DNA from 4 places in the Paenisporosarcina sp. P4_E4_2 genome. Region 1 is predicted to be linked to each of the others. Evidence: riboswitches for the same ligand, from Rfam matches in the RefSeq annotation. Region 1 holds a riboswitch; each other region holds the start of a gene.

Region 1 (3,986 bases):
GGTACGACATTATATCGATCGCCCGCCTGGATTTTAGCCAAGTTAATGGAAGGATATTCGTAATATGGATTGCTTGCTTTCGTAAATGGTAGTGTCTTTAATTGTTCATTAAATTTAAAGGCTGCTTCAATGGCATTCGTTCCTTCCCATGGACGGGATCCGTGGGCAGCTTTTCCGAACAAAGTGACATCCGCATGCAGAATTCCTTTCGATTGAACACTTAGTTTCAGGTGAGTTGGTTCTCCGCAAATGACAAAGTCACCTGAGCGACCAATTTCTACAAGATGACCGGATGTTTTACTTCCACCCGTTTCTTCATCCGTTACAATATGTAAAACAATGCGTTGTTTAAGTTCTTCCCTTGCAGAATAAGTACGTCGGAACGCTTCCATCATGGCTGCCACTCCAGCTTTCATATCTGCGGATCCACGACCATACAAGCGGTCGCCTTCGATAACGGGATTGAATTGCTCGATTTTTCCAGGTACTACATCCACATGGCCATTCCATACGATGGTTGTGGGACCTTGTCCGATTTCAGCGTGAATCATCAATCGGCCTTCATTTTCAAGAACTTCATGTGTGATTTCATGACTATCGAGCCATTTTGAACAAAATCGAAGTGCTTCATTGGCACCTTCTTCTGTATCACTTTTAACTGCTACCAAATTTTTCAATAACTCGATCATGTAACTTCACATCCTCAATAAATTTTTATATTCAGTATACTACCGCTGTTCCAAAAGTCACAGAACTAACGAAACCCTCTTGCTTCTCTTTCCCTCTTTGGTTACAATTAACCCGTAATATCAAAATTAGATGTATTTACCACAAGGGGAGCCTGTAATGGCTGAGAGTGAGCGAGGAACGTTCTAACCCTTTGAACCTGTAAGTTAATGCTTGCGCAGGGATGTGGATAGAAACCGACTCCAACGACGTCAGGCTCTGTCCCTGAGGTTGTTTTTTTATGGTTTTTTCACCCTGACATGCGATTTGCAGTACATCGCAAAAGGAGGAAGCAAGATGAATCGAAGTAAGTTGTTATTATTAATTGAAGTGGCTATTTTTGCAGGAATCGGATTGGTATTGGATATGCTTTCTATTAACTTATGGTTCCAGGGCGGATCTATTAGTCTTGTCATGGTACCAATCGTATTGATGGCTATTCGATGGGGGCTTGCGGGAGGTTTGAGCACGGGTCTGATTATTGGGGTCCTTCAAATTTTAGCGGGAAGAGCTTATATTTTAACTCCTGCCCAAGGTTTCCTGGATTATTTCGTAGCGTTCACAGTTGTTGGCTTAGCAGCACTTGTCAGACATAAAGTAATACAAGCAAAAAATGAGCAGCGTAAAGGAAAAATGATTACTTATATCGTATTGGGAGCTGTTTTTGGTGGGCTCTTCCGGTTCTTTACACACGTAATCGCAGGAGTTATTTTCTTTTCAGAAGCTGCAGAAGGCAAGAACGTTTGGATTTATTCGCTCGTATATAACGGCGGTTATATGATTCCTTCCATTATTTTGACAGCAATTGTTTGCTCCATCATTTTCGTTGCTGCACCACGTCTGATTGAACATCGGAATAACGTTTAATTTAAAGGTGTGTCTTTATTGAGTGGAATCATCTATGTTGGTAGCGAGTGGACAGAATTCGTTTTGAATGAACAAAAACCACGTTAAAACCCTGTATGGGTTGTTTTTAAAATTCGGCCGATGACGCAATTCCTCTATTGCGCATACTTTACTAGAGGTTTACCAAATGTTCAGAATGATTTTGGTAAATGGGAAAGCATCTTTTCTTGTGGTATAGTATGGGGTAGATAATTTGAGGAAGAAAGGGTTTAACGAATATGATTGCAAAAACTACTGAAGACTTTGAGTCGTTAAAAACTATCGGTCGCATCGTTGCAGAAATTCGCGATGTAATGCGAGATGCAACAAAGCCAGGTGTCACGACAAAAGAACTTGATGAGATCGCTGGCCGCATGTTTAAAGAAAAAGGAGCTATTTCTGGTCCTAAAGGGGAGTACGATTTCCCTGGATTTACATGCATCAGTGTCAATGAAGAAGTTGCTCATGGCATTCCTGGTTCACGTGTCATCAAAGATGGAGACCTAGTGAACATCGACGTATCCGGATCATTCAATGGCTATTTCGCAGATACGGGAATTTCATTTGTAGTGGGTGAAGGCTACGCGAAGAAAGAAAAGCTATGTGAAGTAGCTGAAAGTGCATTTAACCGTGCAATGTTGAAAGTAAAGGCTGGTGCTCGGTTAAATCAAATCGGCAAAGCTGTGGAACGTGAAGCGAAGCAAAATGGATTAACTGTCATTATGAACTTAACTGGACATGGTATCGGAAAATCTCTTCATGAAGCACCACAGCATATTTTGAATTACTTTGATGCATGGGAACCTACCATCTTAAAAGAAGGTATGGTTTTGGCAGTTGAGCCGTTCATTTCAGAAAAAGCGGAACATGTCGTGGAGTCTGGTGACGGTTGGACTTTCTTGACTCCGGATAAATCATTAGTTGCACAGATTGAACATACGGTCATCGTTACTAAAGATGCGCCAATTCTTATTACGAAAATCGATTAAATAATGCGAAAGACCAACTGCTATGAACGCGCAGTTGGTCTTTTTTTAATAAATAGGATGCCCGCTAGCATGACTGCACATAAGAAAAGAGCAGCTGTAGAGACAAGAAGTTCTTCGAAACCATTTCGGACCGCAATTCCGATATAAGCCCAAATAAAGACAAATACATAAGCGATATCAAAATGGTGGAATCGAATATGTAGTGCGAGTGCTGTTCCAACAGTCATCATGATGACTGCCCATAGGGGGTCACTCAATCCCCAGCCATTCCACTGATATAGAGTTAGGACATAACTAATATTCGTAATCGTTGCAACACTGATCCATCCCAAATAAATTGATATTGGAAAGCGACCAGTAAGAAGGTTATCGGATACTGGATAAGTACGATAAAGTAAAGTTAGTGTAATTAGGTATGCAATCATCACGACAACCGTAAATAAGAAATATTCATAATGCCATAAATAAATCCATGCCACATTAAAAATGCAACTGATGATAAACAGATTTGAGCGCTTTATATAGGTTGCATCTATATCTTTACTCCTCTTCCACATACCTACCAACCAAATGAGCATCAATACATAAATAACGGACCAAATTGAAAATACATAGCCGGCCGGTGTAAATAGTACAGGAAGACGATTGGAAATTTCACCAGTTGTTTGATTGTTAAGTGGTAAAATATTTGCCAATGCATTGATGATAATCACACCAATCAGTGCGATGACCATTAGTGCGAAACGAACCACAGCATTCACCTCCTATACATTAGTATAACGTCAGTCCAAAGCAACAACAAATTTCTATTTACCAAAACTCTCTGTAAAATGAAGTTTAAAAGAATGAAGGTCTCTGGATTGACAGAATTTGTCACTGCTGCTGAAGAAATGTTGAACAGGCTCCGTGGTTTATTGAAGCGAATAATAAGAAATATGCACGCAAGGTTGTTTTAAAAAGAATTCTGGAACATATTATGCAAGTGTGCATTGAAAAAGGCATACCCATTGCAAAACTACAGAACGATGTTTCGCAAGGCGAAGAAGCATGATATAATAGTATAGTGTTTTCAGAAAATTTAGAAAGACATGGGGGAAAGATATTGACTACAAAGACGTATGCTGAAGTTTGGGACTTGGACGTATTTTTTAAGGGAGGAAGCTCATCTCCTGAACTTCGTGAACATTTGGATGCTTTAGCAAGTAGACTTGATACTTTTGAGCAAACTTTATCATCCTTTGTTGTTCCAACAGGGGAATCAGACGCTACTAAAATTTCTTCTATTATTGAAGAAACTAAACAAGTTGCTGAAAATTTAACACAAGCTGGAGCAGTTGTTGGTTGTTATTTAGCTCAAGATACTACTGATAAACAAGCGAACTTATT
Region 2 (4,848 bases), on a different contig from region 1:
AATCCCAACATAATCCGCGCCACCTTTGATGGCACCTTCGAGCTCTTGTTGGGTATGCACGGAAACTCCTACGATTTGTCCTGTGAACTTTTCTCTTATATCCGTAAGGGCGATGTCATCCTGCCCTACATGCACCCCATCTGCATGCAATTTTATCGCTAATTCCACATCGTCATTGATAATGAATGGTACCTTGTAAGATTTGCATATTTCCTGACATTGCCGTGCAAACTCTTCCAGTTCATCCCCTTTCAATGCCCCATCACCTTTTTCTCTCAACTGAAACATTGTTACGCCAGCCTCCAACGCATCCTTTAAAACAACCAAGGGATCTTCAACACAATTGGGTGTACCCATTATGAGGTATACTGCCAAATCTTTACGGTTCAATGATGGTCACCTCACAAATTGCTTTTAATTGCTTATAAGCGAAATGGTTGGTCGGTCCATGTCCATGGCCGATACCAAGAGGATTCTCGAGAGCCAGCTGGACAAATTTTTTCGCTTCAATCAAAGCTTCCTTCAAAGGAATTCCTTGTCCCAAAAATGCAGTTAATGCGGCAGAAAACGTACAGCCCGTTCCATGTGTATGCTTGGTGTTGATACGAGGGGTAACCATTTTAAAGCTAGTCCCATCGGCCATAAAGACTGTATCAGTTGCCGTATCTCGTTCTTCTAGATGACCGCCCTTCATGACCACGCAATTGACACCCATTCCTAAAATCGCCTTGGCTGCTTTGTGCATATCTGACTCCGATTGGATTTCCAAACCAGCCAGCACCTCGGCTTCTGGAATATTTGGGGTTAATACTGTTGCAAGAGGCAATAGGTTGGTCCGTAAAGTTTCCACGGCTTGATTCTGCAAAAGGTTTGCGCCTCCTTTGGCAATCATCACAGGATCAACGACAAGCTGTACATTTTTTTCTCGCAAATTATTTGCTACTTCTTCAATGATTTCTGTTGAAAAGAGCATGCCTGTTTTGACTGCTTGGATGGGCATATCCTTAAAGACAACATCTATTTGTTGTGCCACGAAATCGGGTGATGTTGGAAAGATCCCTTCTACACCCAGCGTATTTTGAGCAGTCAGTGCTGTAATCGCGGACGTACCAAATACGCCAAGTTCCTGAAATGTTTTCAAATCGGCTTGTATACCGGCTCCGCCCCCACTATCCGAGCCTGCTATCGTCATGACAATGTTCATTTTCCATCACCTTTGGAAAAGAGATGCAAAGCATTTAGTACTTCAGTCTGGAAAGAGCCAGGAAGTTGTGCCTGAGACGATGCTTGCTCGGATATTTGTTTATAAGCTTGCAGGAGATCGAGTAAGTTGAGGAGGGCCTCTCCATCCAAACTTAAAGCCGCCGTGCAAATTGCACTCAACAAACACCCAGTACCGGTTACCTCTGTCATTCGTTCATGCCCGCCAGTTATCCAAAATTCTTTGTTTCCATCGGTAATATAATCCGAAGCGCCAGTCACAGCTACTATACAATTCCAATCCTTCGCTACTTGCTTGGCAACGTCCGCGATGTCCATGTCGCCTTCTCCACTGTCCACTCCTTTTGACTGCCACGAAACACCAGCGATTGCAGCCAGTTCACCTGCATTACATCTTATTAAATTAAACCGAACTTGTTCCAGCAACTCCTTAACTACCCTTTTGCGAAATGATGTAGCTCCTACGCCTACTGGATCCAAAACAACGGGTGTACCAAGTTCATTCGCTTTTTTACCAGCTAGAAGCATCGCTTCTTGCGTTCGTGTATTGATTGTGCCGATATTAATTAATAGAGCCGAGGAAATGAAAACCATTTCTTCTACTTCTGATATTTCATCCGCCATGACCGGTGACGCACCGATTGCTAGCAACCCATTCGCGGTAAAGTTCGCCACGACATAGTTTGTCATGCAGTGAACGAGAGGCTTTTTTTTACGTATTTGTTCAATAGGCATAGACTTTCACCTCGTTTTCCCAGTTCTCAAGTGTCCAAGGCATTTCCCAGAATTTCCACTCGTAATAGCAGCTCTTAGCAAAATGACTTTTCAGCACATTTCTCTTATTCGGATTTGCCTCTGCATATCGATTCATCATTTGCATTTGATGCTCGATTTTTTCTTTGTAACCTGGTGCACTATACACGGCAATCCAATCTTCATAAACTTTGACACCTGGTTTAGCGTCTTTATACTTCTCCCCGATTTCCTGATAGAGCCATGGACAAGGGAACATGGCGGCAAACGCTTCTGCCACATCCCCGTTATGAGCTGCATTGTACATATGCGATACGTAGTTGTAGGCAGCCGGAGCAGGTTCAAAGTGTGCTTCCATTTCCTCCGTAATACCGAGCTCTTTGAAAACAGTTCGGTGCAACTCAAGCTCGGCTTCATTGATGTAGCGGGCAGATTCTAAAAAGAATGCTATGTCTTCATTCGTTTCTGCCTTCGTAGCGGCAATCGCCAGCACCTTTGTGTAGTGCTTTAAATAATAGGCGTCCTGCATCATGTAATACGCAAATTTCTCAAGTGGCAATGTCCCGTCCACCAGTCCCATTACAAAGGGGTGATCAAAACTGCCTTGCCAATAAAGATCCGTTTCTTTTCGTACTTCTTCACAAAATGTCATTACTAGTCCTCCTTCTTTGGATGGACGCAAGTGCAAAAAACGCCCTTTTGCGTATGACAAAAGAGCGTTTCTGATGAAACATTGCTCCCTACGTCAGTGTTAACTGTCAGGTTCCAAGGGTCAGGTTTTAACCTTCTCAACTAAAAAGTCCCCCCGCAATTAAAATATTGAATTAGAAACAAAAAAGCCCTCCATAATGGAGAGCTACAGTACAAAACAAAAGCGTTAAACCGCTATGTACTTTGCTCCCTACGTTCGTCTTAACGAACAGGTTCAAAGGGTCAGGTTTTAACCTTCTCAACGCCAATGCGTCCCCCCGCAACTATTTTAATTACTTACATACTAGCACACTATCAGGAAATCTCAAGAATCGTGGTGAGTAATTTCAGTTTCCATCATGAATGAAAAAAACCTTCAACTCCTTCAAAGAGCTCATTTCATCATCGTTTACAATTTTTTTCTGAACGAAAAACACCATTTATCATAATCCATTCTGTCTTCATTGAACCTATGAGCATCGGTTCTTTGGATTCCCGATTCCAGTGCTACATATTCGGCACCATTTTCTTTAGCCCACTCATGTATGAACTCCAACAATGTCTCTCCATATCCAAGCGAACGTTTAGAGACGTMAGTAACTAAATCATAAATATAAACGTGGCGGCCGCTATAAAAATTCGTTCTCAAGCTTACGCCTGCCAAAGCTACGATTTGATTTTGAGCAAATAAGGCAAAAAGTCGATATCCGTCTTTTGTCATTTGTCCGAGCAATTCCTGAAAAGACTCCATCGTCAAATCCAATCTTAACTGTTTCATTAATAGAAATGCACGTTCGAATTGTTCTGGTTTGGTTAGTTCTAAGATTTTATGGGTTGAATCATCCATCGTCATTCCTCCGTCAAAATCAGTTTCCGTCACATGTCCCATGTAACACAAAAGTCTTCATCTATTTAACAGCTTCTACTATTTTTAGTTTTTCCTTTAGGGTTTGAACAATCGTATGTATTTGGACGTTCTCCGTGTTGATGTAATCCCCAAAATCATGTTCTTTATATGCTTTCAGGCATTTCGATGTTTGTTGGAAACACCAATTCCCTTCTTCCTCCCCACGTTCCCTAAGTCTATCGAAAATAGTTTCCTGATTTGCTGTTAAACAAAAATGGGTTGTTTGTTCATCTATCTTCTTAAATCCATCAAATATGTAATTAAAATATTCTACTTTCCGAATAGTCATTGGAACAATTAAGTTCACTTTATACTGTACGATTAAGTGCTCAGCTACGGTAACGGTTAATTGTTTCCAAAGCTCCAAATCCTGAAAATCTCCTGTTTTTGCTTCAAGAGCCATAACATCTACTGGGAGAATTTTGCCTAACAAAGTACCTATTTCTTCCGGATCAAAAATCATACTATTTTCTATTTCTTTCTGTAGTTCATTGGAAACAGTGGTCTTTCCCACTCCAAATGCTCCATTTATCATGATAATCATTCGTCCACCAGTCCTTTTCCTTTAGTTTCATCCTTCTACAAGCATTAATTATTGTTACATTTTACCATCATTTCATTGTTGAATTAAATAACGAAAACAAAAAAACACCGCAAATGCGGTGCAATTAGTGAGTGATTATGGGTTGTCATGCTCAATTGGAGTAAGGGCTTTGGTTTCGTCCAGGTAAATGAAAGCGTCGTAGCGACTTCCCATTTTTGAAGGTACATAATTCCCGTAAGCTTCGAACTCAGGATTATAAACCACGCCAATTGCCCGATGACCAATCCATTCATCAAACAGGTGGCGATTGTCATCATCGAAAATTAATAACTTATTAAATTCACCGGCTACATGCATAGCGTATTCCCATGATTTTTTCATAGCTGGTGGCACGACTATCAATTCATATGGGTTTGCCCACTGGTCAGCTGCGATCACTGTTCCCTTATATGTGCCAAACCCGACAGCGAAGACATTTTCTTTTCTGTTCTGCAGGCGGAGAATTTGGCCAACGTTCACCATGCCAGCCGCTTCCATATCCGTTGCGGAAGCATCCCCGATATGGGTATTGTGTTCCCAAATGATGATTTTTGCATTGTTTCCATGATAGTCCATGACTTCGTTTATCACTTCAACCATATGCTCATCACGGACATTCCAGGAGATGTCATCACTACGGACCATAGCCCGGTAATATTCTTCAGCGTTTTGTGCAACCATTGCATTGATTTTC
Region 3 (3,495 bases), on a different contig from region 1:
TTTGCATGATCCATACTCTTTATCCCCTTTCGAAAAGCCTAAAGTTGATTGACTTATAAACTAATGTAAATTAAATTAGAAAAACACAGTTTGCACCCACAATGGTGCAGGCTGATGTCTTTTCTTATACTGATATCCAAAATATTTTAATAGCTATCAGTGCTAAAAAACACAGTTTGCACCTACAATGGGGCAAGCTGATGTCTTTTCTTATACTGACATCCGAAAACTTCCACTCTCTTATCAGTGTAGAAAAACCACACTTGCGCTTAGAGTGGTTTGTTGTGATATGCATAAAACATAACTAACATTTCCTCTTCCCTACGCCAGCTACAATTTACTACGTGAAACTTACTACTTCTTTTTGAGCTGGCCATTTTTCTAATGTATGGGCCATTTCCCAAAATGAATATTCGTATTGGCTACTAATGATAAAATGTTCTTTCATCCGTTCGCGGTCCTCAGCAGTTACTGTTTCAGCAAGCTTGTCTAGTCTATTAATTTGTTCCTCGACTTTCGCTCTAAACCATTCACCACCATATGCAGAAATCCATTCTTGGTAAATCGGTTCTTCAGGAGTACACGACTGAAGTCTCTCGCCTATTTCAAAATAAAGCCAATAACAAGGTAATATGGCTGCGATAATATCGCCTAAATGTCCGTGATATGCTGCACGATACAAATGGGATGTGTAAGCATACGCAGTAGGCGAAGGCTTGAAATTTGCTTGTTCTTCTTCTGTTATTCCTAGTCGACGCGAAAAATTCTTATGCAGCGATAATTCCGCTTCATAGGTGGCTTGTGCATGAGCTGCCATTTTACTCGTTGTTTCAAAATCATTAGCTCTTGCTGCACCCAAAGCTTGAACCTTTGCAAAGTGGGACAAGTAATATGCATCCTGCATAACGTAATAACGGAAACACTCTAAAGACAATGTCCCATCCCCAATTCCTGTAACGAACGGATGATGAAAGCTTGCTTCCCAAATGTGATCTGATTCTTCTCTTAAAAGCTTTGAAAATGTCATAAAACAACCTCCAAAAAAGTTTTTCTCAACTGAATCGAATCACTTCCGCCAAATTTAGGGCAAATAAAAAACCACTCTCTTAACAAACATAAGAAAGTGGTTGTATTGGAAAAATAGTAAAAAAACATACTGCTCCGCAACTCCACTTCCCTACGCTGGTATAAACCAGATCAGGTTCTAAGGGTCTTAAAGCATTACTTTAATCTCAACCTTTATTTAATGAATAAATGATTTCCATTTATCAATTGCAAGGTCCCCCTAGTGGAAGATGTTACTATTCAGTTGTACATGAACATCATAACACGAATTAATTACTTATCAATCCAAAGATAAATGTAATGCATTTTTCTGGTAAACATGATAGCCAGTTGTTGAGTATACATGCACAAGTCACCACAGTAACGATCCAGATAAATCCCTCTGTATCCCGAAAAGAAAAAGTATTCGACAGTCGTTTTACGATGTAATCTTCAGTTCATATTCCGTTCACTTAACACGAATATACTCTAGTTATCATAAAAAAACGGAGGCGTAAAAGATGAATATTGCATGGAAAGAAATTAGGAAGAGTAAAGCAAAATTTATCATTTTAGGATCAATTATATTTCTTGTTAGTTTTTTAACGTTTATCATTTCTGGATTATCGAATGGTTTATCTCAAGATAATGCGGCTTTAATAAAAGATCTGCCGAATGGTCAATTTTATATGAATGAAGAAGCAAATGAAACCTATAATCTTTCGAAAATAGATGAAAAATTACAAGACAAAGCAATAAATAACCAGAAGGATGCAGCGGCACTTTCAATTCAGATGGGCTTTGTGAACGATGCAGACGACAAACAACATAGCGTTGCCTTTGTTACTTCAACTGATTCGAAGTTARTTGAAAAAGTTGGAGAAGGAGAAATCATATTAGATCGTTCATTAGAAGAAGACGGCATAAATGTCGGGGATACCATAACAAACAATCAGTTTAGCGGTGAGTTTAAAGTAAAAGGCTTTGTCGATCAAAAGAAATATAGCCACGCACCTGTTGCTTATATCAATATGGAAAACTACAAAGAAATCTACGGTGTGGAAGATATGCAATTGGTATTTGTACCTGGAAATGATAAGGAACAAGCAATTGACGGATTACAATCATTTTCAAATAAAGAATTTCTCAATACGATTCCAAGTTATAGCGCAGAACAGATGTCGCTCAATATGATTGTATGGTTTTTAGTCGTCATCAGCGGGATGTTGTTCGCGATATTCTTCTACATGATGAACGTTCAAAAAATTGGATTATACGGGATTTTGAAAGCGCTTGGGGTTAAAACAAGTCAATTATTTGGGATGATGTGGTCGCAGATGCTATTTATTACCGCAATTGCACTAACATTGTCAGTTGCATTGAGCCAAGCTTTCACAATGATTGCACCTGAAGGAATGCCTTTTAGTTTAACCATTCAAACAACGGTTCAATTATCACTCATATTCGTGTTCATCGGATTTATTGGCGCTACGCTATCGGGTATCCAAATTAAAAAAGTCGAGCCACTACAAGCGATTCAACAAGGAGAGGTTTAATATGACTGTATTCACAATTGATGATGTCAAAAAAACGTTTAAAAACGGGGAAGTAGAAGAGCAAGTATTAAAAGGAATCAATCTTTCTCTTCAACAAGGGGAAATAACAGCTTTAGTAGGAGCATCTGGTTCTGGGAAAAGTACGATACTTACAATAGCCGCCGGTCTTCAACGCGCAACGCATGGTCAGGTTCTATTCGATGGGAAAGATTTGTCTAAGATGAGTCAGGAGCAAATTCGAAAAATCCGGGCAAGTGAGTTCGGATTTGTCTTTCAATCCTCTCATCTTGTTCCTTTTCTCACTGTAGAAGAACAACTTATGCTGATGCTCGACGTTTCGGAAACAAAGATGAAAAAAAAGAAACAAAAAGAGGAAGTTGCACAAATACTTAAATTGGTTGATATGGAACACCGTAAGGATTCCTACCCTGCTTCATTGTCAGGTGGGGAAAAACAACGGGTGGCAATTGCACGCGCAATCATCCACAAACCTAAAATGCTTTTTGCGGATGAGCCCACTGCGAGTTTAGATTCGAAAAGATCGAAAGATGTGATGACGTTAATCAGAGAATTAACTAAAACGTTGAATATTACCACGTTAATGGTGACTCACGATGAAGAAATGCTTTCATATGCAGACCACATTATCTCAATGAAAGACGGCTTAATTCTTTGAAATCCACTTCTGCTTTTCAAGCTATGTTGAATCAATGAATCAATTAAAAGGAAAAAGGGTATCCCATAAGCACTCGGGATACCCTTTTTCCTTTTAGCAAACTATAATGAACAATATTGTTTTCAATGTAAAGACACCAAAGTAGAGATGACCAACACTGTCATTTTTTTATTCTATCAAAACCTTATCCTTCACGATTTGTACTAATTCTATAAACTC
Region 4 (5,595 bases), on a different contig from region 1:
ATGCTTTTCGACATGGAAATCCCCGGATGATGTGACGAGAAGGGCACGGTCGAAAAATGAACCCCACAAATCGAGACGGTGTTCAACCGCCACGATCGTGAATCCATTGGATAATTGCAATGCATCCAACCACTCCACATATTGTTGTGCGGTCAGAGGGTCTAAATGAGCAAGCGGCTCGTCGAGCAACAGCACTTGCGGTTCTATTAACAATGCACAAGCGGTTGCAAGTCGTTGTTTCATTCCTCCGGAAAGCGTTTGAATCATTGCATGCCGGATTTCAGAAAGACCGGTTAGGGTAAGTGTTGATGTGATTCGCTGTTCCATTTCTGCCCGATTGACGTACAGATTTTCTAACGTAAAAGCCATTTCTTGTTCAACTGTAGGCATACAAAATTGTGTATCCGGATCTTGGAAGACGGTAGCGATTCTCCGATTAATTTCCCCAGCGACATAACTACTGGTGTCTTTATTAAAGAGGACAACCGAACCACTTAGCTCTCCGTCACAATTGGCAGGGTACAAACGGTTCATTAAATACAGTAAACTACTTTTCCCGCAGCCACTCGGACCATATAAGACGACACGTTCGCCAGCATCTATCGAAAATGAAATGTTTGTAAAAACTGGCGAGTCATCTTCTGGAAATTGAAACGTGACTCCTCTGAAGTCAATCACTTGTGAGATGCCACTTGGTGATTCATTCGTGAAAGCTTTACCCAATGGACTCACCCTTCAGCTTGTGTTTCTTTGATGTATTGCGAGAAATCGAATATCCACGGAGAGCCCCTGTTGCCAGTAAACCATCGGATACATACTTTCCGCCTAAACCAGCGATGATGGCACCACTCATCACTCGAAGTGTGAACATCAAGAGAAGCAGTGAAGGGTCAAGCGCTGCGTAACCAGATACAAAGAAGCCATAGGCAAAACTGAAGACTGCAGAACCAATCCCCGCTAAACAAAGCACCCACCAGTCATAGCGTTTGTAACCTGTCGCGGCAAAAGCAGCTTCTGCACCAAGCCCCTGGACTAGTCCAGATAAAATCAAACGTGGTCCCACCGCATTACCGATCATCACTTCAATAGTCGCTGCCATGGTTTCAGACAAAAGAGCGGCACCCGGTTTGCGGATGATGTATGCACAAATGATCGACACAATAAACCAAATCCCAAAGATCCACTCGTATGCAATAGGTCCAATCACTCCAGCCCAAATGTTTCCTACTTGAACAAACAGCAAATAAACGACGGCAAAGACAACTGCAAAAACGGATAGCAACACAACTTCTTTCAGTTTCCAGGACTTCAACATATTACGCATCTCCTTTGTGAGAAGGGCTGTTGATGCTCATGTTAACAGTCATGACCAAATGTTTATGTTGTTCCGATCGAGCGTGTGTAAAAGAATCTTCAAGGAATGCAAATACATCGTGAATATCCCCATGAAGTCCACTTGCATAATGCATGGAATCATTGAACACCCCATATTCTTTTGCACGTGCCACTTCCTGATAAATAACCGACATATAATCGGGGTTATTCATCGGATACAGAGCAAATTGTGATGATACATATTGTTTGATTTCGCGAATTTGAGGATGGTTTAACAGAACATCATCTTTTTCCAGATAAACATCGCCTGCAGAATCCCCTGGGCAGCCAATCGAAAAGGTTCCGTTAAAGGCGACATGGGCACCCGTTTTTGCTGCATACAATACGATGGCTCTCGCTGTATCGAATACATGCATTTGCTTCCCACGCATCACCGTACTGACGTCGTCGGTATGCATCCATACATTTGAGGTATCTGCTTCACGCAAAGCCCCTTTAATAATTTCAATAAAATTGTCCGCCATCGGGTGAATCGAAAACCGTAAGCCAACGATTGGACTAATCCCACAACTAAACTCATTCGACATCTCTTTTTCCTCCTTTTTTAGTGCCAGGCACCTATTATTGAACATAAAAAAGCTGCATTCGACTTGGAATGCAGCTGGTTTGCGCAAAAAGAAAAAAAGTTGGGCAAAGGTCACCGCACTTCCTCACGCCAGTATTACCTGGATCGAGTGTTAAGGGATCGGAGCAAATGCTCTCATCTCAGCCAAACTATAGCACCCCTAGTGCAAATTCGTATGCAGTTTTATATATTCAAGAACGGCTTCATTGTAACGCATGAAAAAAGGATTGTAAATAAAGTGAATATCAATACTTGCCAATCAGCAAATTCTGTTCTATATTGTATATAACAAGACTGTTCTACTAAGAATAGAACAAAGGGAGGTCGCATATGTTTATTGAGATTGAACCGGAATCGACCGTACCGATTTACTTGCAATTGGCTCAGCAAATTATTGAAGGGGTAGCAAAGGGGTCTTTGAAACCTGGAGATTCCTTGCCATCTGTACGCTCATTTGCAGCTGATCTCGGCATGAACATGCATACGGTAAATAAAGCTTATCACTACTTGGAAGAGAAGGAATTTATTCAGATTGTACCGAAGAAAGGTGTATTCATTCATGAAAAAGGTGTACGGAAAGCATCAGCTTCCGATCGCCAACGACTGAGTAAAGAATTACGCCCAATCATAGCAGAAGCACTTTGTCTTCAGTTGTCTAAAGAGGACATTGAGTTACTGGTGAAAGAAATTATTTTGGATTTGAAGGAGGTTAAGTAATGTCAGCAATCATTTTTATCGTCCTATTAATGTTCAACATTGCCATTCAAGCCTTTTTACCGAAGTTTCTGAAGGAAAGTGAAGCGTTTGGCGTGTATATCCCGGATACGCACTTAAAAGACCCGCGTCTTATGAAGATGAAAAATCGCTACACACAATTGGTTTTGCTATGTGGTGTGGTTGTTCTAGTCCTATTCATTGGCGGGGTGTTAATCGTCCGTCCACAGGAGCAACAAATTGTATTTTGGGGATTAGCTGCACAAATAGGTGCATTGGTTCTGCCGATGGGGTTATATGCAAAAAATCATATTGCATTAGCTAACTGGAAGAAAGATGAAAAATGGACAGCAGGTCAAGTTGAGCGGAAAGTGGTAGACCTGCAGTTTCGTGAGCAACTGAAACTGTTGCCCAACATGTATTTTATCTTGCCGATGCTTTTGACCGTCAGTCTAAGTGTTTATGGATTAACCCAATATGATTTGATACCTGACCAGCTTCCGACGCACTGGGGTCCGAATGGGGAAGCGGATGCATTTACTGAAAAAAGTTGGCTTTCAGTTAGTTCGTTGCCATTCCTGACACTCGTGCTTCAAGGCATGTTGCTTTTTTTCAATGGGGCCATGAAGCAATCAGGCGCAAAAATTCAGGTAAAAAATAAAAAACGTTCCCGAGAACAACAACTCGCTTTCCGTAAATATACAAGTTGGTTATTGTTTGTCGTGACCATTTCGATGACGTTGTTGATGGGGTACTTACAGCTGACCATTATTTTTCCTGAAACCATGTCAACTTCAGTAACACTTGCTTCCACCATCGCTTTCTTGGTCATTATTTTAGGTTCCGTCCTATTTTACGCTATTAAAGTAGGGCAAAGTGGCACCAGAATAGTCGTATCACACCCGGATGAAAGTCTAGAAGGGGTAATCGATCAAGATGACGATCGATACTGGAAATTCGGAATGTTTTATGTGAATAAGAACGATCCGAGCATAATGGTGGAAAAACGTTTTGGGATTGGCTGGACCATCAATTTCGGTCACAAAACCAGTTGGATTTCCTTACTATTACTAATAGGAAGTATCGTGTTCGTTTTAACATTGCAATAAAGAGGAGTGGGAGAAAATGGAGGAATTACAAGGGGTGCCTTGGGGTATTATCACACCGATATTTATCATTCAATTTATTTTACTGGTAGTTGCACTCATCGATTTAGCAAAAATACATCAAACAAACGGACCTAAATGGGTCTGGGTACTGGTTATTATTTTCATTAGTATTTTTGGACCTATTACATACTTTATTGCAGGGAGAAAACAAGCATGACGACAATCTTAGAAGCTAACCATTTAATGAAAATATACGGCTCAGAGCGAGCTGTAAATGATGTGACTTTTGCGCTGGGAGAAGGCACATCTACGGCATTAATCGGACCAAATGGAGCCGGTAAAACGACGACTTTATCCATGCTTGGTGGGTTATTACAACCAACATCCGGTACCATTTCACTGAATGGGGAAAAACATGCGGACGTAAGAAAACATATTGGTTTCCTGCCTCAATATCCACAATTCTTTTCGTGGCTGACAGCACTGGAATTTACTGAAATGGCGGCGAAATTAAGTGGGATGGACTCACGGTCTGCCAAGCTTGAAGCACAAAAAACACTGGAGTTCGTAGGACTTGGAGACGCACTACGGAAAAAAACGGGCACTTTCTCTGGCGGAATGAAACAACGTCTTGGATTAGCACAGGCCATTGTTCATAAACCAAAGCTCTTATTATTGGATGAACCCGTATCTGCGCTGGATCCCGTTGGAAGACGCGAGATTATGAATCTATTGAAAAGCTTGCAACAAGACATGACCATTTTGTACTCGACACACATTTTAAATGATGCGGAAGAAATGACGGATCAATTGTTGTTTTTACGAAAAGGACAATTGGTCGAACAAGGTTCGATTGGCGATGTGCGTGCAAAATATGATCAACCAAGATACCGCTTGGAATTTGGCCGAGCAGAAGATGCCCTCATTTATTCAGAAAGTGCTCCATGGAAAGTACAAGTAGAAGGCACTTGCGGTACCATTCACATAACTCAAGGTTTGCCGACAATGGCGGAAGTGTTGAAGTCGTTGGCGGAAAGTGGACTGGATGTCCAGAAAGCGGAGCGACAAACAGCGAACTTAGAAGAAATCTTTATGAAGGTGGCGGGGCAGGCATGAGGGAATTAATCGTACTTTTTCAAAAAGAGTGGCGTGAAAATACACGCAACTATAAATTTTTATGGGTACCTCTAGTCTTTATTTTCTTCGGATTGTCCGAGCCGCTGACAAGTTACTATTTGCCGCAAATACTTGACGCGGTAGGGAATATGCCTGAAGGCTCCGTCTTCCCAATGCCGGATTTCACGCCCGCTCAAGTCATCATGGCGACAATGGGGCAATACCAATTCATCGGCATGCTCGTATTAGTATTGGCATTCATGGGTACCATTTCCCGCGAGCGTAAAAATGGAACAGGAACGCTTATTTACGTACGACCGATTTCTTATATAAATTACTTTTTGAGCAAATGGAAAGTTGTAGGCTTCATTGCGCTAGTGAGCGTATGGCTAGGATTGTTGACGAGCTGGTATTACACAGGGTTGTTATTCGGCAAAATCGAAGCAGCTGATTTCTTAGCTTTTGCAGGCACTTATAGTGTATGGATTTTATTTGTCGTGACAATCGTTTTGGCTATGAGTGCGTGGTTACCTACAGGTGGCGCTGCAGGTGTATCATTATTGCTGGTCTTACTTGTTCAGATTGTAGACTCTTTACTTGGAGCGTACTGGACCATATCGCCTTGGAAGCTGTCTATTTATGCAACGCAGTGGTTGACAGGTTCACCAGACTCAGGCGATTTCTGGTGGAGCATGG

What was found. Region 1 has a riboswitch for thiamine pyrophosphate ahead of thiT (energy-coupled thiamine transporter ThiT). Riboswitches for the same ligand answer to the same signal wherever they lie in the genome.
Region 2: linked by a shared signal. The riboswitch ahead of tenA (thiaminase II) and the one ahead of thiT (energy-coupled thiamine transporter ThiT) in region 1 are both predicted to bind thiamine pyrophosphate.
Region 3: linked by a shared signal. The riboswitch ahead of tenA (thiaminase II) and the one ahead of thiT (energy-coupled thiamine transporter ThiT) in region 1 are both predicted to bind thiamine pyrophosphate.
Region 4: linked by a shared signal. The riboswitch ahead of AC1DSB_RS03050 (YkoF family thiamine/hydroxymethylpyrimidine-binding protein) and the one ahead of thiT (energy-coupled thiamine transporter ThiT) in region 1 are both predicted to bind thiamine pyrophosphate.

What each region holds. Positions count from the first base shown of each region.
Region 1 is NZ_JBFUJC010000264.1:388-4,373, reverse strand. It holds partial or broken gene AC1DSB_RS15060 (M20 family metallopeptidase) at 1-689, opposite strand, end outside; TPP riboswitch at 824-928, shown strand; gene thiT (energy-coupled thiamine transporter ThiT) at 1,024-1,593, shown strand; gene map (type I methionyl aminopeptidase) at 1,851-2,600, shown strand; gene AC1DSB_RS15045 (TspO/MBR family protein) at 2,621-3,352, opposite strand; partial or broken gene AC1DSB_RS15040 (gluzincin family metallopeptidase) at 3,703-3,986, shown strand, end outside.
Region 2 is NZ_JBFUJC010000003.1:18,222-23,069, reverse strand. It holds gene thiE (thiamine phosphate synthase) at 1-390, opposite strand, end outside; gene thiD (bifunctional hydroxymethylpyrimidine kinase/phosphomethylpyrimidine kinase) at 380-1,204, opposite strand; gene thiM (hydroxyethylthiazole kinase) at 1,201-1,956, opposite strand; gene tenA (thiaminase II) at 1,946-2,626, opposite strand; TPP riboswitch at 2,695-2,791, opposite strand; TPP riboswitch at 2,856-2,954, opposite strand; gene AC1DSB_RS01495 (GNAT family N-acetyltransferase) at 3,074-3,511, opposite strand; gene AC1DSB_RS01490 (AAA family ATPase) at 3,573-4,106, opposite strand; gene AC1DSB_RS01485 (erythromycin esterase family protein) at 4,251-4,848, opposite strand, start outside.
Region 3 is NZ_JBFUJC010000175.1:2,099-5,593, forward strand. It holds gene tenI (thiazole tautomerase TenI) at 1-14, opposite strand, end outside; gene tenA (thiaminase II) at 341-1,027, opposite strand; TPP riboswitch at 1,158-1,297, opposite strand; gene AC1DSB_RS12395 (ABC transporter permease) at 1,566-2,600, shown strand; gene AC1DSB_RS12400 (ABC transporter ATP-binding protein) at 2,602-3,276, shown strand; gene AC1DSB_RS12405 (YjjG family noncanonical pyrimidine nucleotidase) at 3,445-3,495, opposite strand, start outside.
Region 4 is NZ_JBFUJC010000014.1:14,676-20,270, forward strand. It holds gene AC1DSB_RS03040 (ABC transporter ATP-binding protein) at 1-723, opposite strand, end outside; gene AC1DSB_RS03045 (ECF transporter S component) at 716-1,315, opposite strand; gene AC1DSB_RS03050 (YkoF family thiamine/hydroxymethylpyrimidine-binding protein) at 1,317-1,922, opposite strand; TPP riboswitch at 2,026-2,132, opposite strand; gene AC1DSB_RS03055 (GntR family transcriptional regulator) at 2,291-2,677, shown strand; gene AC1DSB_RS03060 (DUF1648 domain-containing protein) at 2,677-3,783, shown strand; gene AC1DSB_RS03065 (PLD nuclease N-terminal domain-containing protein) at 3,800-4,000, shown strand; gene AC1DSB_RS03070 (ABC transporter ATP-binding protein) at 3,997-4,899, shown strand; gene AC1DSB_RS03075 (ABC transporter permease) at 4,896-5,595, shown strand, end outside.